DNA from 2 places in the uncultured Pigmentiphaga sp. genome. Region 2 is predicted to be linked to the other one. Evidence: predicted binding sites of a transcription regulator. Region 2 holds the regulator's gene; the other holds the start of a gene.
What was found. Region 2 encodes NrdR, which represses ribonucleotide reductase genes. Its sites were predicted from a motif close to CACNANATNTNGTG; they were not measured.
Positions count from the first base shown of each region.

Region 1: a site for NrdR is predicted at 4,444-4,457, ahead of Q0319_RS00360 (ribonucleoside-diphosphate reductase subunit alpha). Genes of this name have one in related genera too.

Region 1 is NZ_CALFCW010000005.1:22,887-30,106, reverse strand. It holds gene Q0319_RS00385 (ABC transporter permease) at 1-807, opposite strand, end outside; gene ffh (signal recognition particle protein) at 887-2,305, opposite strand; gene ccsA (cytochrome c biogenesis protein CcsA) at 2,330-3,181, shown strand; gene Q0319_RS00370 (PP0621 family protein) at 3,226-3,471, shown strand; gene ampD (1,6-anhydro-N-acetylmuramyl-L-alanine amidase AmpD) at 3,468-4,064, shown strand; gene Q0319_RS00360 (ribonucleoside-diphosphate reductase subunit alpha) at 4,670-7,220, shown strand, end outside.
Region 2 is NZ_CALFCW010000065.1:55,512-62,731, forward strand. It holds gene Q0319_RS15080 ((2Fe-2S)-binding protein) at 1-390, shown strand, start outside; gene Q0319_RS15085 (carbon monoxide dehydrogenase subunit G) at 387-830, shown strand; gene Q0319_RS15090 (LysR family transcriptional regulator) at 925-1,950, shown strand; ZMP/ZTP riboswitch at 2,012-2,159, shown strand; gene glyA (serine hydroxymethyltransferase) at 2,293-3,537, shown strand; gene nrdR (transcriptional regulator NrdR) at 3,722-4,195, shown strand; gene ribD (bifunctional diaminohydroxyphosphoribosylaminopyrimidine deaminase/5-amino-6-(5-phosphoribosylamino)uracil reductase RibD) at 4,213-5,361, shown strand; gene Q0319_RS15110 (GntR family transcriptional regulator) at 5,504-6,355, shown strand; gene Q0319_RS15115 (tripartite tricarboxylate transporter substrate binding protein) at 6,376-7,220, opposite strand, start outside.

The DNA.
Region 1 (7,220 bases), on a different contig from region 2:
TATGGCATCGACTTCCTCGTTGGCCTTCATGGACCCGATCTGGGCCGTGAACGCGCTGGCAGTCCGCCCGGCCATCAGGATGGCCGTCAGCAGCACGGCGAACTCCCGCAGAAAGGCAAACCCCACGAGGTCGACGGTATAGAGGGTCGCGCCGAAGTCGCGCAATACCGTCGCGCCCAGGAACGCCACGACCGCGCCCACCATGAAGGTCAACAGCGCGATGATGGGAACCGCATCCAGGCCGGTCTGCTCGATTTGCGCGACGGTCGCGGTAATGCGCCAGCGGCGCGGACGGACGGCAGCCGCCGCCAGGGCCTGCAAGGTCAACCCGATGAACCCCAGGAGGCTGACCGCGTGCGCCCAGACGACTTCGGCTGCCCGGCCAATGCGGCCGAGCAGCTCGCGCATCGTGCCTTCGCGGCGCGGGGTCGTCGCTTCGGCCGCATCTGCGGCCGCCGAGGCGACGGCAAGCAGTAATGCACGGCGGGCGGAATCCAGCCCTGCCTCCGCTTCTACGCACCGGGCCAGCTTTTCCGGGCCTACGGCTTGGACCAGCAACGCAGCGCCGGCGGTATCGATCGCGGTGAGTCCCTGCAGCGCCAAGCTAGCGACGTTTTCCGCTTGCACGCGATCGAGTTGCGCACGCAACCAGGCATGGTGCACGAGGGTCCAGTCGCCGCGCACGACCAGCCGCCCGGGTGCGGACGCATCCCACCCCAACTCCCCGGGCCACCCGGCCTGCCCGTGCGGGCCACCGGTGGGAGAGGCGCCAGCGCCCTCCCCGACGCGAGAGTCCGCCTTCGTCATATCGCGGACACCGTGCACACGCAAAGAACCCTCTCTATATATATTGAGTTATTGCCGCCGCGCCTGCCGCTCTTCTTCCTTACTTGAAACCGGGCAATCCTTTCATGCCCCGCAGGGCCTTCATGCCCCCCATGGCACGCATCATCTTGGCCATGCCGCCCTTTTTCATCTGCTTCATCATGGCCTGCATCTGCTCGAACTGCGACAGCAGGCGGTTGACCTCCTGCACCTGGACACCGGCGCCTGCGGCGATGCGGCGCTTGCGCGAGGCCTTGAGGATTTCGGGCTTGCTGCGCTCCAGCTCGGTCATGGAATTCAGGATGCCCTCCATGCGGCGGATCTGCCGGCTCGCCTGCTTGGCATCGACCTGCGACGCCGCCTGCGCAAATTGCGCCGGCAGCTTCTCGAGCAGGGAGCCCATGTCGCCCAAATTCTTCATTTGCGCGATCTGGGCGCGAAAGTCGTTGAGGTCGAACTTGTCGCCCGACTTGAGCTTGGCGGCGAGCTTCTGTGCCTCGTCGACGTCGATGGCGCGCTGGGCCTCTTCGACCAGAGACAGGATGTCGCCCATGCCGAGGACCCGTTGCGCCATGCGCTCGGGGTGGAAGGGCTCCAGGCCGGCCAGCTTTTCCGACACGCCGACGAACTTGAGCGGCTTGCCCGTCACATGGCGCACCGACAGCGCCGCCCCGCCGCGCGCGTCGCCGTCGAGCTTGGTCAGTACCACGCCGGTGAGCGGCAGGGCGTCGTTGAAGGCCTTGGCGACATTGACCGCGTCCTGCCCCAACATGGCATCGACGACGAACAAGGTCTCGATGGGGTTGAGCAGGGCGTGCAGGGCCCGGATCTCGTTCATCATTGCTTCGTCGATGCCCAGGCGCCCGGCGGTATCGACGATCAGCACGTCATAGAAATGACGGCGGGCATGGTCGAGCGCCTGGCGGGCGATCTCCTCGGGAGCCTGGTCGGAGGACGAAGGCAGGAAGTCGACGCCAGCCTGGGCCGCAACGGTCTTCAACTGATCGATGGCCGCCGGACGGTAGACGTCGGCGCTGACCACGAGCACTTTCTTCTTGCCGGTCTTGCGCCCGTTCTGGACATGGCCGCCCTCGGCCAGCCAACGCGCCAGCTTGCCGGTGGTGGTGGTCTTGCCCGAGCCCTGCAAGCCCGCCATGAGGATCACCGCCGGGGGCTGCTGGGCCAGCGAGAGCTCGCTCGCATACGGACCGAGGTCGCCTCCCATCAAGGCGGTCAGCTCTTTGTGAACCACGCCGACCAAGGCCTGGCCGGGCGTCAGGCTGCCCATGACCTCCTCGCCCAACGCCTTTTCCTTGACCTTGGCGATGAATTCGCGCACGACAGGCAGCGAGACGTCCGCCTCGAGCAAGGCCAGGCGCACCTCGCGCAGCATTTCCTGCGTATTCGCCTCGGTCAGCCGGGCCTCTCCCTTCAGGGTTTTGACGACGCGGGACAGCCGGGCGGTAAGGTTATCGAGCATGAATAGGATCGCTTACACTTCCATATGGATATGGGAATTGTATTGCACGCACTGGCCTCGGCCGGTTACGCCTTGTTGACGGCGCTCGCGTGGCGAGCCGTCTCCTTGCACCCCGAAACCCGGACGGGCTTGGTCGAACGCCTGGGGCTGGCGCTGGTGCTGGTCGCGCACGGCTGCGCGGTCCAGCAAGCCATGCTTGGCGATGGTCACTTGCGCCTGGGCTTTGCCCTCGGGATCTCCGCCGCGCTACTGCTGGGACTCATCGTCTACTGGGCCGAAAGCCTCTGGGTCGCCATCGACGGGTTGCGGCTCTGGCTCATGCCGCTGGGCGCAGTCGGCACGCTGGTCGTCGTACTGTTTCCGGAAGGCCGGGTGATCGCCCATGCCGACAGCGGCTGGCTGCGCGTGCACCTCGCCCTCTCCATGGCAGCCTACAGCATGATCACCATCGCCTCCCTGCACGCGCTGCTGATGGCCTCGGCAGACCGCCGGCTGCACGACATCTCGGCCAGCGCGCCGCCCGAGCGGGGCCACGCGGCGCGAGTGTATGCGCGCCTCCTGGACGCCGTGCCCCCCTTGCTGGTGCTCGAGCGCCTGCTGTTCCGCCTGATCTGGATAGGCTTCGTGCTGCTGACGCTGGCCGTGATCACCGGCATCGTCATCTCGCTGTCTCTCTCGGGCGTCGTGCTGCCGCTCGATCACAAGACCATCTTCACGCTGTTGTCATGGATGACATTCGGCACGCTGCTCCTCGGCCGCGAGGTCTGGGGATGGCGCGGGCGCATCGCGCTGCGCTGGACGCTGGTCGGCTTTGCGTTCCTGCTGCTGGCCTATACGGGCACCCGCTTCGTGCTCGAGTTCATCTTGAAGAAGTAACCGGGTAGCGCCCTCGCCAACCGCCGTCAGGACTCTGTTCGCCCATGGGCAAGCTTCTCTTCTGGGTTTTTGTCATTTTGGTCGCGCTGCTGGTGGCACGCATCGCGGCTCGAAGCGCTGTGAAAGGCCAGCGCCGTGCCGCCCGGCGAGCCGATGCCACGCGCTTTCCCGCCGACGGGATGGTCCGCTGTGCTCATTGCGGCATTCACTTACCTAGTTCGGAAGCCGTCCGGCGCAAGGGCTACAACTATTGCACGCTCGCCCACTCGCTCAAGGGGCCGGGCAGATGACGCCTTTCGACACGCCCGCCCGGCTCGATCCGCACGGCTGGCTCGAACACCCGGCGGTCCGCATCGTGCCCTCGCCGAACGTCGACGACAGGCCGGCCGGCACGGAGGTCTCGCTGTTGGTGCTGCACAATATCAGCCTACCCCCGGGCGAGTTCGGCGGCCCCTACATCGAGTCCCTGTTTACCAACACGCTCGATTGCGACGCCCATCCCTGGTTCGGGTGCCTGCGCGGCCTGAAGGTCTCGGCCCATTTCCTCATCGACCGTGGCGGGTCCGTCATCCAGTTCGTGAGCACCGAGCGACGCGCCTGGCATGCCGGCGTGTCGTTCCACGATGGCCGCGAGCGTTGCAACGATTTTTCGATCGGCATCGAGCTGGAAGGTTGCGACACGGTTCCCTTCACCGACGCGCAGTACCGCGCGCTCGCCTGGCTCACGCCTGCCCTTCGCGCCCGGTATCCGCTGACGGCCGTGCGCGGCCACGAGCACATTGCGCCCGGCCGCAAGACCGACCCCGGCCCGGCTTTCGATTGGCAGCGCTATGGCCGGGAGACCGGCTGGGACGCATTGCCCCCCCCGGGCGGGCAATCCTGATCCGGCGCTGGCGACACGACGGGCGCTGCGGCACAGCCGCAATGGGCTTGGCCTGAGCCGGTCCCGGCGTTGCCGGGATTCCCCTGGGTCGATAAGAGAACCACGCTCGCCCGAACGGGCGCCTCGCTCCCGACACCTGTAGAATCTCGCCCTCGCTCAAGAGCGTGCCGACGCCGAGCCGCTGTTTCACGCATCGCAAAGGCCGCAGTTCACGCGCCCTTCGTGCCCCTTCTTGCGTGAAACATGCATGATTGCTGGCTGTCTAAAAACAGAGGTCCGAATTACCTATACGAGCGGCGGACTCTCTCCGCCTGCAACATTTTGACACTTGCCGTACAATCTGCACCCCCCTAGAATTAGTGGCTCGCAGGCCGCACACCACTAGATGTAGTGGCCGCACCGCATGGGAGGGGAAAACATGGCTTATCCAAACCAGCCCGAAGTGCGACGTCCGCTCTTGCTTCGCACTTCGCCGTTCGGCCCCGAGGCGCGTTGTCGCGCGGCCTGACGCCCTTGTGGTCCCGAATTTTTTTCCGCTTCAAATCCCCAGAACTCTCGAGTACGGCGCGGCTCACCCTCCGCGCCTTTTGCATCCAGGAGGCCTTATGCAACTCTCGACACCCTCGGCCCAACCGAACGCTGCGCCGCCCGCTGCCCAGCCCGCAACGTTCGAGGCCGAACAAACCGCATATGCCGACTACAAGGTCATCCGGCGCAACGGCGCCGTAGTCGGCTTTCAACCGAGCAAGATTTCGATTGCCCTGACCAAGGCCTTCCTCGCCGTCCACGGCGGTCAGGGCGCCGCTTCCGCGCGCGTGCGCGAGCTCGTCGAAAAGCTGACCCAGCAAGTCGTGCAGGCGCTGATTCGCCGCCAGCCCACCGGTGGCACCGTGCACATCGAAGACATCCAGGACCAAGTCGAACTAGCGCTGATGCGCTCGGGCGAACATGACGTCGCGCGCGCGTACGTGCTGTATCGGGAAAAGCGCGCCCAGGAACGCGCGCAGAAGCAGCAGGCTGAAGCCGAGCAGCCCGTCCTGCATGCGACCGAGAACGGCCTGCGCATCCCGCTCGACCCGCAACATCTGCAAAACATCATCCGCGCCGCGTGCACGGGCCTGGAAGAATTCGTCTCGGCCGAGGCCATTTTCAAGGAAACCGTCAAGAACCTGTACGACGGCGTTTCCACTGACGAGATCTTCAAGTCCGCCATTCTCGCGGCGCGCTCTTACCTGGAAAAAGACCCGGCCTATAGCAAGGTCACGGCACGCCTCTTGCTGCACACCATCCGCAAGGAGGTGCTGGGCGAGGAGGTCGAACAAAGCGCCATGGCGACCCGCTATGCCGAATATTTCCCTCAGTTCATCGCCCGCGGCATCGAAGGCGGGCTGCTTGATCCGCGCCTGGCCACGTTCGACCTGGCGCGCCTGGGTGCTGCGCTGGACCACGAGCGCGACCTGCAATTCACCTACCTCGGGCTGCAGACGCTCTACGACCGCTATTTCCTGCACATCCAGGGCAAGCGCATCGAACTGCCGCAGGCCTTCTTCATGCGCGTCGCCATGGGTCTGGCGCTCCAAGAGAAGGATCGCGAGGGGCGGGCCATCGAGTTCTACCGGATCCTGTCGTCGTTCGACTTCATGAGCTCGACGCCGACCCTCTTCAACTCGGGCACCCTGCACTCGCAGCTGTCGTCGTGCTACCTGACCACCGTTTCCGATAGCCTCGAAGGCATCTACGACGCCATCAAGGAAAACGCGCTGCTGGCCAAGTACGCTGGCGGCCTGGGCAACGACTGGACGCCCGTGCGGGCGCTGCGCAGCCACATCAAAGGCACCAACGGCGAAAGCCAGGGCGTCGTGCCCTTCCTGAAGGTCGTCAACGATACGGCCGTCGCGGTCAACCAAGGCGGCAAGCGCAAGGGCGCCGTGTGCACGTACCTGGAAACCTGGCACCTGGACATCGAGGAATTCCTGGAGCTGCGCAAGAACACCGGCGACGAGCGCCGTCGCACGCACGACATGAACACGGCCAACTGGATTCCCGACCTGTTCATGAAGCGCGTCATGGAAAACGCCGAGTGGACCCTGTTCTCGCCCTCGGACTGCCCCGACCTGCACGACAAAGTCGGCAAGGAGTTCGAAAAGGCCTACCTCGCCTATGAGGAAAAGGTCGCCCGCGGCGAACTGAAGCTGTACAAGAAGATCCCGGCCGTCACCCTGTGGCGGAAGATGCTGTCGATGCTGTTCGAGACCGGCCATCCGTGGATCACCTTCAAGGACCCGTGCAACATCCGCTCGCCGCAACAGCACGTGGGCGTGGTCCACAGCTCCAACCTGTGCACCGAAATTACGCTCAATACCAGCGAGACGGAGATCGCGGTCTGCAACCTGGGCTCGGTCAACCTGGTTGCACACCTGAAGACCAACGCCGACGGCACGGTCGAACTCGATCACGAAAAGCTCCGCCGCACCATCCGTGTCGCCATGCGCATGCTCGACAACGTGATCGACATCAACTACTACGCCGTCGACAAGGCCCGCAACTCCAACCTGCGCCATCGTCCGGTTGGCTTAGGCATCATGGGCTTCCAGGACGCCCTGCACATCATGCGGGTGCCGTACGCATCCGAAGCGGCGGTGGAGTTCGCCGATCGCTCGATGGAAGCCGTGTGCTACTACGCTTACCTCGCCTCGACCGAATTGGCCGAAGAGCGCGGGCGCTATTCCACGTTCGAAGGCTCGCTCTGGGATCGCGGCATTCTTCCGCAAGACACGATCAAGATGCTCCGCGAAGAGCGTGGCGGTTATGTGGATGTGGACGAAAGCTCGTCCTTGGACTGGAATGCGTTGCGTGAGCGCATCAAACTGCACGGCATGCGCAATTCCAATTGCGTCGCTATTGCCCCGACGGCAACGATTTCCAATATCATTGGCGTATCTGCGTGCATTGAACCGACTTATCAAAACTTGTACGTCAAATCGAATCTGTCCGGCGAATTCACGATCGTCAACGATTACTTGGTGCGTGACCTCAAGAAACTCGGTTTGTGGGACGAGGTAATGATCGCAGACCTGAAGTACTTCGACGGAAGTCTCGCCAAGATCGATCGGGTTCCTCCCGAGCTTCGCAAGCTGTACGCGACGGCCTTCGAGA
Region 2 (7,220 bases):
GGCGTATGCGGCGCGTGCTCAGTATTGCTGGACGGCGAGCCGGTGCGGGCATGCATCACGTTGGCGGCTGCGGTCGATGGGCGGGAAGTAACCACGATCGAGGGGCTCGACGACGATGCGTCAATGGCTGTCATCCGTGAGTGTTTTTCTGAGGCGCATGGACTCCAGTGCGGTTTCTGCACGCCCGGCATGGTCATCATGGTGCGCGATGCACTCGCCCGGGGCAGGTGCGAATCGGAAAGCCAGGTCCGCCAGGAACTGGCGGGCAATTTGTGCCGCTGTACTGGATATGCCGGAATCGTCAAGGCCGCGCTCCTGGCACGAGATCGTCTGAACGCCGCGGGCGCTCCGGCGCCTTCTTCCCAACAGAAGGAAGCGTCGTTGCCATGAATATCACGGGGGAACGTTTATTGGCGGTCGAGGAGCGGATCGTCTGGGACAGCCTTTTCGATCCATCCGTTCTGCAGCAGTGCATACCGGGTTGCGAGTCCGTGGAGCGCGCAGGCGAGGCCTGCTATAAAGCGGTGGTAGTCATGTCCATCGGGCCGGTCAAGGCGCGGTTTTCCGGCTCTGTATCCATTGCGGATGCGCAGGCGCCCGCGCGCTGCCGCTTGCTGTTCGAAGGCAGCGGCGGCGCGGCGGGGTTGGCCAAGGGGAGCGCCGATGTCGCGCTGGAGCAGGCTGACGGCGGGACCCGCTTAACCTATGATGCCCAGGCCCAGGTCGCCGGTAAGCTCGCCCAGGTGGGCGCCCGGCTTATCGAAGGCGTGGCGAGGAAGCTCGCGGGTGAGTTTTTCGACCGTTTCGAGGCGGTCGTCACGGCAAGGTAGACCTGACCCGCCCACGCCGCCAGGCGGGGGCTTGGCCCCGCCTTGCGTTTACGAGTCCAGGCCGGCATGCGGTGTCTTCCGGGAGTTCGCCGTCATGAGAAAGCTGTCTCTGCGTCACCTGCGATGTTTCGTCGCCATTGCCGACACCGGCTCGTTCACGTTGGCGGCGGCGCGGCTTTTCCATACGCAATCGTCGCTGACCGCCACCATCCAGCAGTTCGAGGAGGCGGTCGGGCTCAAGCTCTTCGACCGCACCACGCGCCGCGTCGTGATGACGGAGGACGCGGCGCGGTTCAAGCCCGTGGCCGAGCGCATCCTGCGCGATTTCGACAACGCCATCGGCGATCTGCAGGCGATTGCCAAGAGCCAGCGCGGGCATGTCCGCATCGCCGCGGCGCCCTCGATGATCATCCAAATATTGACGCCGGCGCTGGCCGAGTTCCGCCGGGCCTATCCGTCCATCACCGTGTCGGTGCGCGACGGTGGCTCCGACAAGATCGAGCGGGCAGTGCTCGAAGGCGAGGTCGATTTCGGCCTGTGCAGCCGGCTCAATAATTATCCCGAGCTGGATTACGTGCCCATCCTGGCCGATCCGTTCGGCGTCATTTTCCCCAACGACCACCCGCTCGCCCTCACCAACGGCCCCATCAAGTGGTCGGACTTGGCCGGCTACGACTACATCGGCTTGACCGGAGATACCGGCATAGGCGCTTTCCTGGAAACCCATCCGGAGCTCGGCCTGCACGAGAAAACGAAGCTCTACGACCACGTCTCCAGCACCAATTCCCTTTACGCCATGTTGGGCCTGGGCGGCAAAATCTCGGTCGTCCCCTCCCTGGCCGCGCAGGCCAGCCCGCTGAATGAATTCAAGTTCCGCGAATTGTGTGAACCGCGCATCACCCGGGAAATCTGCCTCATTACCCGCCATCTGCGCTCATTCTCGGTCAATACCCGGCGGATCCTCGAGGTGCTGATCGACACGCTGCGCCAGGCCAGGCACCTGAACGGTGTCGAAGTCATCCTCGATGACAGCTGCCCCGTCCTCGATCCCCCGGACGGGGAGGAGGGGGCGGCTGGGCGCCCCGCTGTGGGCATCCGGGAGGCGGTCGCCAGCGTGTGATGCTTGCGGGCGCGGTTTCCTTTGCACTTATCCACTCTGCGCTAAAATGTGAAACATTGCCTTCGCCCTGCGTGACTGGCGATTCGAGCGACCCGGCGGCAGCCGGCCGCTGAGTGGGCTACCACAAGGAAGCGCAGGGTTTGGGCGAGGTCCTGGCCCCGCTCCCGCGGGTTGGGGCTTCTCCCCCGCCGTTCGCCTGGGCAGCCGTTAGGCAGGTTCGCAGATCGCGCATCCCCGTGTCGTCGTTCGATCCGGAAAATGCGCGGTTTTCGCAAATTCGGCTGGCCGGTCTCGTCACGACATGCCGGTTGGCCCGCTCTGCACAGGAAAAGGAAACCCGTCATGTTCGACCGCAGCCGCACTCTCGCCCAGACCGATCCCGAGCTCTGGTCCGCCATCGAGCTGGAAAACCAGCGCCAGGAACAGCACATCGAGCTGATCGCCTCGGAAAACTACGCCAGCCCGGCCGTCATGCAGGCCCAGGGCACGCAGCTTACCAACAAATACGCCGAGGGCTACCCGGGCAAGCGCTACTACGGCGGCTGCGAGTTCGTCGACATCGTCGAGCAGCTCGCCATTGATCGCGCCAAGCAAATCTTCGGGGCCGACGCCGTCAACGTCCAGCCGAACTCCGGCTCGCAGGCCAACCAGGGTGTCTACATGGCCGTGCTCAAGCCCGGCGACACGGTGCTGGGCATGAGCCTGGCCGAAGGTGGCCACCTGACCCACGGCTCGCCGGTCAACGCCTCGGGCAAGCTGTATAACTTCATTTCCTATGGCCTGAACGCCCAGGAAGAAATCGATTACGACCAGGTTGCGCGCCTGGCGGAGCAGCACAAGCCCAAGCTCATCGTGGCCGGCGCGTCGGCTTATTCCCTGCGCATCGACTTCGCCCGGTTTGCCGAAATCGCCAAGGCGAACGGCGCGCTGTTCATGGTGGACATCGCCCACTACGCCGGCCTAGTCGCGGGCGGCGTGTATCCGAACCCCGTGCCGTACGCCGACTTCGTCACGTCGACTACCCACAAGTCGCTGCGTGGCCCCCGCGGCGGGCTGATCATGTGCAAGGCGGAATTCGAGAAAGCCGTCAACTCGGCCATCTTCCCCGGCATCCAAGGCGGCCCGCTGGAGCACGTGATTGCTGCCAAGGCCGTGGCGTTCAAGGAAGCACTGGACCCCTCGTTCAAGGAATACGCCGCGCAGGTCGTGGCCAACGCAAAGGTGATGGCCGAGACCCTGGTCGAGCGCGGTTTGCGCATCGTCTCGGGCCGGACCGAAAGCCACGTCATGCTGGTCGACCTGCGCGCCAAGGGCATTACCGGGAAAGAGGCCGAGCATGCGCTGGGGCAGGCCCACATCACGGTGAACAAGAACGCCATCCCCAACGATCCGGAGAAGCCTTTCGTCACGAGCGGCATCCGCGTCGGTTCGCCTGCCATGACCACCCGGGGCTTCAAGGAAGAAGAGGCACGCCTGACCGCCAACCTGATCGCCGACGTGCTGGACAATCCGCGCGACGAAGCCAATATCGCGGCCGTCCGCGAGCGCGTCAACGCCTTGACCGCCAAGTTCCCGGTCTATCGCTAAGCGCGGCGCATCATGATAGCCACCCACTTCCCGTGTCCCGGAGCCTTTCTTGAGGAGAGGCACCGGCGTACCGGAGAGGCCGGTCCTGCCGCGCCGGGAAGTGGGCGCCGCATCGCGTTCCAGGGATAGTGATCGGCTGGGCCATGGAGACTGGCATGCACCTCGTCTTGAGGGGGAGCTGCGCATGAAGTGTCCTTTCTGTCGTCACGATGACACCCAAGTGATCGACACCCGCGTGCTCGAAGAGGGAAGCGCCATTCGCCGCCGTCGCCGCTGCACGAGCTGCGACCGGCGGTTTACCACTTACGAGCGCGTGGAGCTGTCGTTGCCGACCGTGGTCAAGCGCAACGGCAGCCGGACCGAGTACGACCAGCGCAAGCTGCGTGGCAGCCTCATGCTTGCGCTGCGCAAGCGGGCAGTCAGCGCCGATGCGGTGGACGCGGCGGTTGCCCGCATCGAGGAAGCCTTGATGACGAGCGGGCTGCGCGAGGTGCATTCGGAACGAGTAGGCGAGCTGGTCATGCAGGAGCTCAAGAAGCTCGACAAGATCGCCTACATCCGCTTTGCGTCCGTCTACAAAAGTTTCGAGGACGTAGACGAATTCACCGACGTGGTCCGCGAATTCCAGGGCCCCGTTCCTCCCGTCACGAAATCTTGATCCCTGATGCGATGCCCATGATGCCCGCCGACGCCGAACGCCCAGAGGACGCCGCTTGGATGCGGCGCGCGTTGGCCTTGGCAGAGGGCGCGCTCTACGCCACTTCGCCCAATCCCCGCGTCGGGTGCGTGATCGTGCGGGACGGCAAGGTGCTCGGCGAAGGTGCCACCCAGCCCGTAGGTGGGCCACATGCCGAAGTGTGCGCCTTGCGTGATGCGAGGTCGCGGGGTGAGTCGGTACAGGGCGCCACCGTGTACGTGACGCTGGAGCCATGCAGCCATTACGGCCGCACGCCGCCTTGCGTCGATGCGTTGATAGAGGCCGCGCCCGCACGCGTCGTGGTGGCCATGGGGGATCCCAACCCCCGCGTCGACGGCCAGGGGCTCGCCAAGCTGCGCGCCGCGGGGATCGCCGTGACGACTGGCGTGTGCTTGGACGACGCACTGGCGCTGAACCTCGGCTTCGCGGCGCGCATGAGCCGGGGAACGCCATGGTTGTGGGCCAAGATGGCTGCCACGCTCGACGGGCGTTCCGCATTGCCCAATGGCCGCTCGCAATGGATCACCGGCGAGGCGGCGCGCGCGGACGGCCATCATTGGCGCGCGCGCAGCTGCGCCGTGTTGACCGGCATCGGGACGGTACTGGCCGATGATCCACGCTTGGACGTGCGCCATGTGGAAACAGGCCGCCAGCCACGGAAAATCGTGCTGGACTCCCGCTTGCGCATCTCGCCCGGCGCCCGGCTGCTCGATGGTGCCGAAACGTGGATTTTCACCGCCGTCGAAGACGCCGGCAAGGCAGCGCAACTCGCAGACCGGAATGCCCGCGTCATCTGCCTCCCGGACGGCAACGGCCGGGTCGACCTGCCCGCCATGATGCAATGGCTAGGCCAGCATGAAATCAATGAAGTGCACGCCGAGGCAGGTGCGCAGCTGACCGGCGCACTGCTCGAGGCCGGCTGCGTCGATGAGTGGTTGGTCTACCTTGCCCCCATGCTCGTGGGTGAGGGGGCAGGCATGGCCAAGCTGCCCGTGCTCGAGGATCTCGCCCAGGCGCGCCGCTTCGCATTCAACGACGTCGCGCGCGTCGGCGCCGACGTGCGCTTGCGGGCCCAGGACCCCGAACGCCTTGCCGCCGTCCGCGCGGCAGTGGCGTTGAGGGAGTGAGGGGACAATTTGCTGCCGTTTCTTCGCATTATTCGCTCCCCCGACAAGTGTGCTAACCGTGGGTGGGTGCAATAAGTTAAGCTTTGGTATGCCGGATCGTTTCCGGACCTATCGATGAATAGGAGAAAGGGCTGGCATCCTCATGGTCTCGACAAAAAAAACGGCGGCGGGCGTAAAAACCCGCATGAAGCAAACGCGTACATCCGAGTCTCAATCCGCCAACAATGTGGCCAAGGCGCCGGCGAAGAGCGACGCTCACGCGATTTATCAACGACTGCGTCGCGATATCCTGTCAGGGGCGTTGCCCCCCGGAGAAATCCTGAATACGGTCCATCTCGCGCGTGAGTACAACGTCAGCCGCATGCCCGTCAGGGAGGCGCTTCGGATGCTACAGAGCGAGGGGCTGGTGGATGCTCCTTATCAGCATCGGATGCGCGTGAAGGCTGTGACCGCAGAAGAGGTCGACACGGTCTATGCTACCTGGATCTTGATGCAGTCTTTGGCGGTCGGGCTGACTGTGCCGGAGACGACGCCTTCGGAGCTGGAAGAGCTCAGAGAAGCGGTACACGCGTTAAACCAAATTACTCCGATCAACGCCCGCTCGGCGGCAGCGTGGAGGAAGCGTCACATGGCCTACAGCCGCATGGTAATTCGCCACGCCGGAAGCGAGATTCTCTCGACTATCGAGAAGTGCTGGTTGCGTTCAGAACGAGCTCGCCGAGCTGCACTTCGAACCTCGAGCGCTTCGTGGCAGGCGTCGGAAAGCGAACACAGCGCTATCCTCGCTGCCTTCGAGCAGGGATCGTCGACCAAGGCGGTCGAGCTATTTAGCATGCACTTGGCCCGGGTAGCACTCGAGGTCATAGAAAAGATAGACCCGGAGTACGAACCTCGAGCCATTCGGCAAGCGCTTAGTATGACGGCGGGGAAAGCCGCGGCTGTTACGTTAGGGCGTTCAGCGTCGAGGCGAGAAAAGCGTGCTGCGGGCGAATAAAACCCGCAGAGCCCCCTTCCTTATTGCGACTTGATGCCCATCTGTTGGGCGAGCGTTTTCCAGCGCTGGGCATCAGCCGCTATTTCTTTGTGCGTTTCTTCTGGCGAGCTACCTATGGGAGTCAGGCTCAGCTCCTTTAGTTTCTTCTCGATCTCTGGCAGCTTGAGGGCTTTACGTAGGCCGACCGAGATGTTTTCCAAGACTGCTGGGGGTGTACCTGCCGGCGCCAGCAATCCGATCCAGCTTTCAGCAACATAGCCATTTACGTATTCAGCTACAGCCGGAACATTGGGTAGATCGGCGATCCGCGTAGGCGACGTGACGCCCAGAGCTGTCAAACGACCGGATCGCAGTGCGGCTCCGATTTCGTTGACCGGTGCAAATAGCATTGAAACGTGCCCCGCCATGACTGCGTTGAGCCCTGGACCGACTCCCTGGTAGGGAACGTTCATGATGTCGACGCTAGCCATAGATTTAAAGAGCTCGGCCGTGAAGTAGCTCGTGGTGCCCACGCCGGAGCTGGCGTAAGTGTACTTTCCAGGTTCGCGCTTGAGCGTTGCGAGTAATTCGGGCAAGGATTTGGCTACGCTGGAGTTGGCGGTGAGGACGTAGGGATAGGAAACCGCGATCGTGGCATGGGCGAAGTCTTTGACCGGATCATAGGGGATCTTTGGATTGACCGCGGCGAGAATGGTCAACGTAGCAGGTCCGGCGACCAATAGAGTGTGACCGTCAGGTGCTGCCCTCCGTACGTATTCCCCCCCTATGGTCCCGCTTGCACCCGGCCGGTTTTCAACGATGACGGGCACTTTCCAGATTTCGCTCAGAGCTTGCGCAAAGATGCGCCCCATGTTGTCGGATGCTC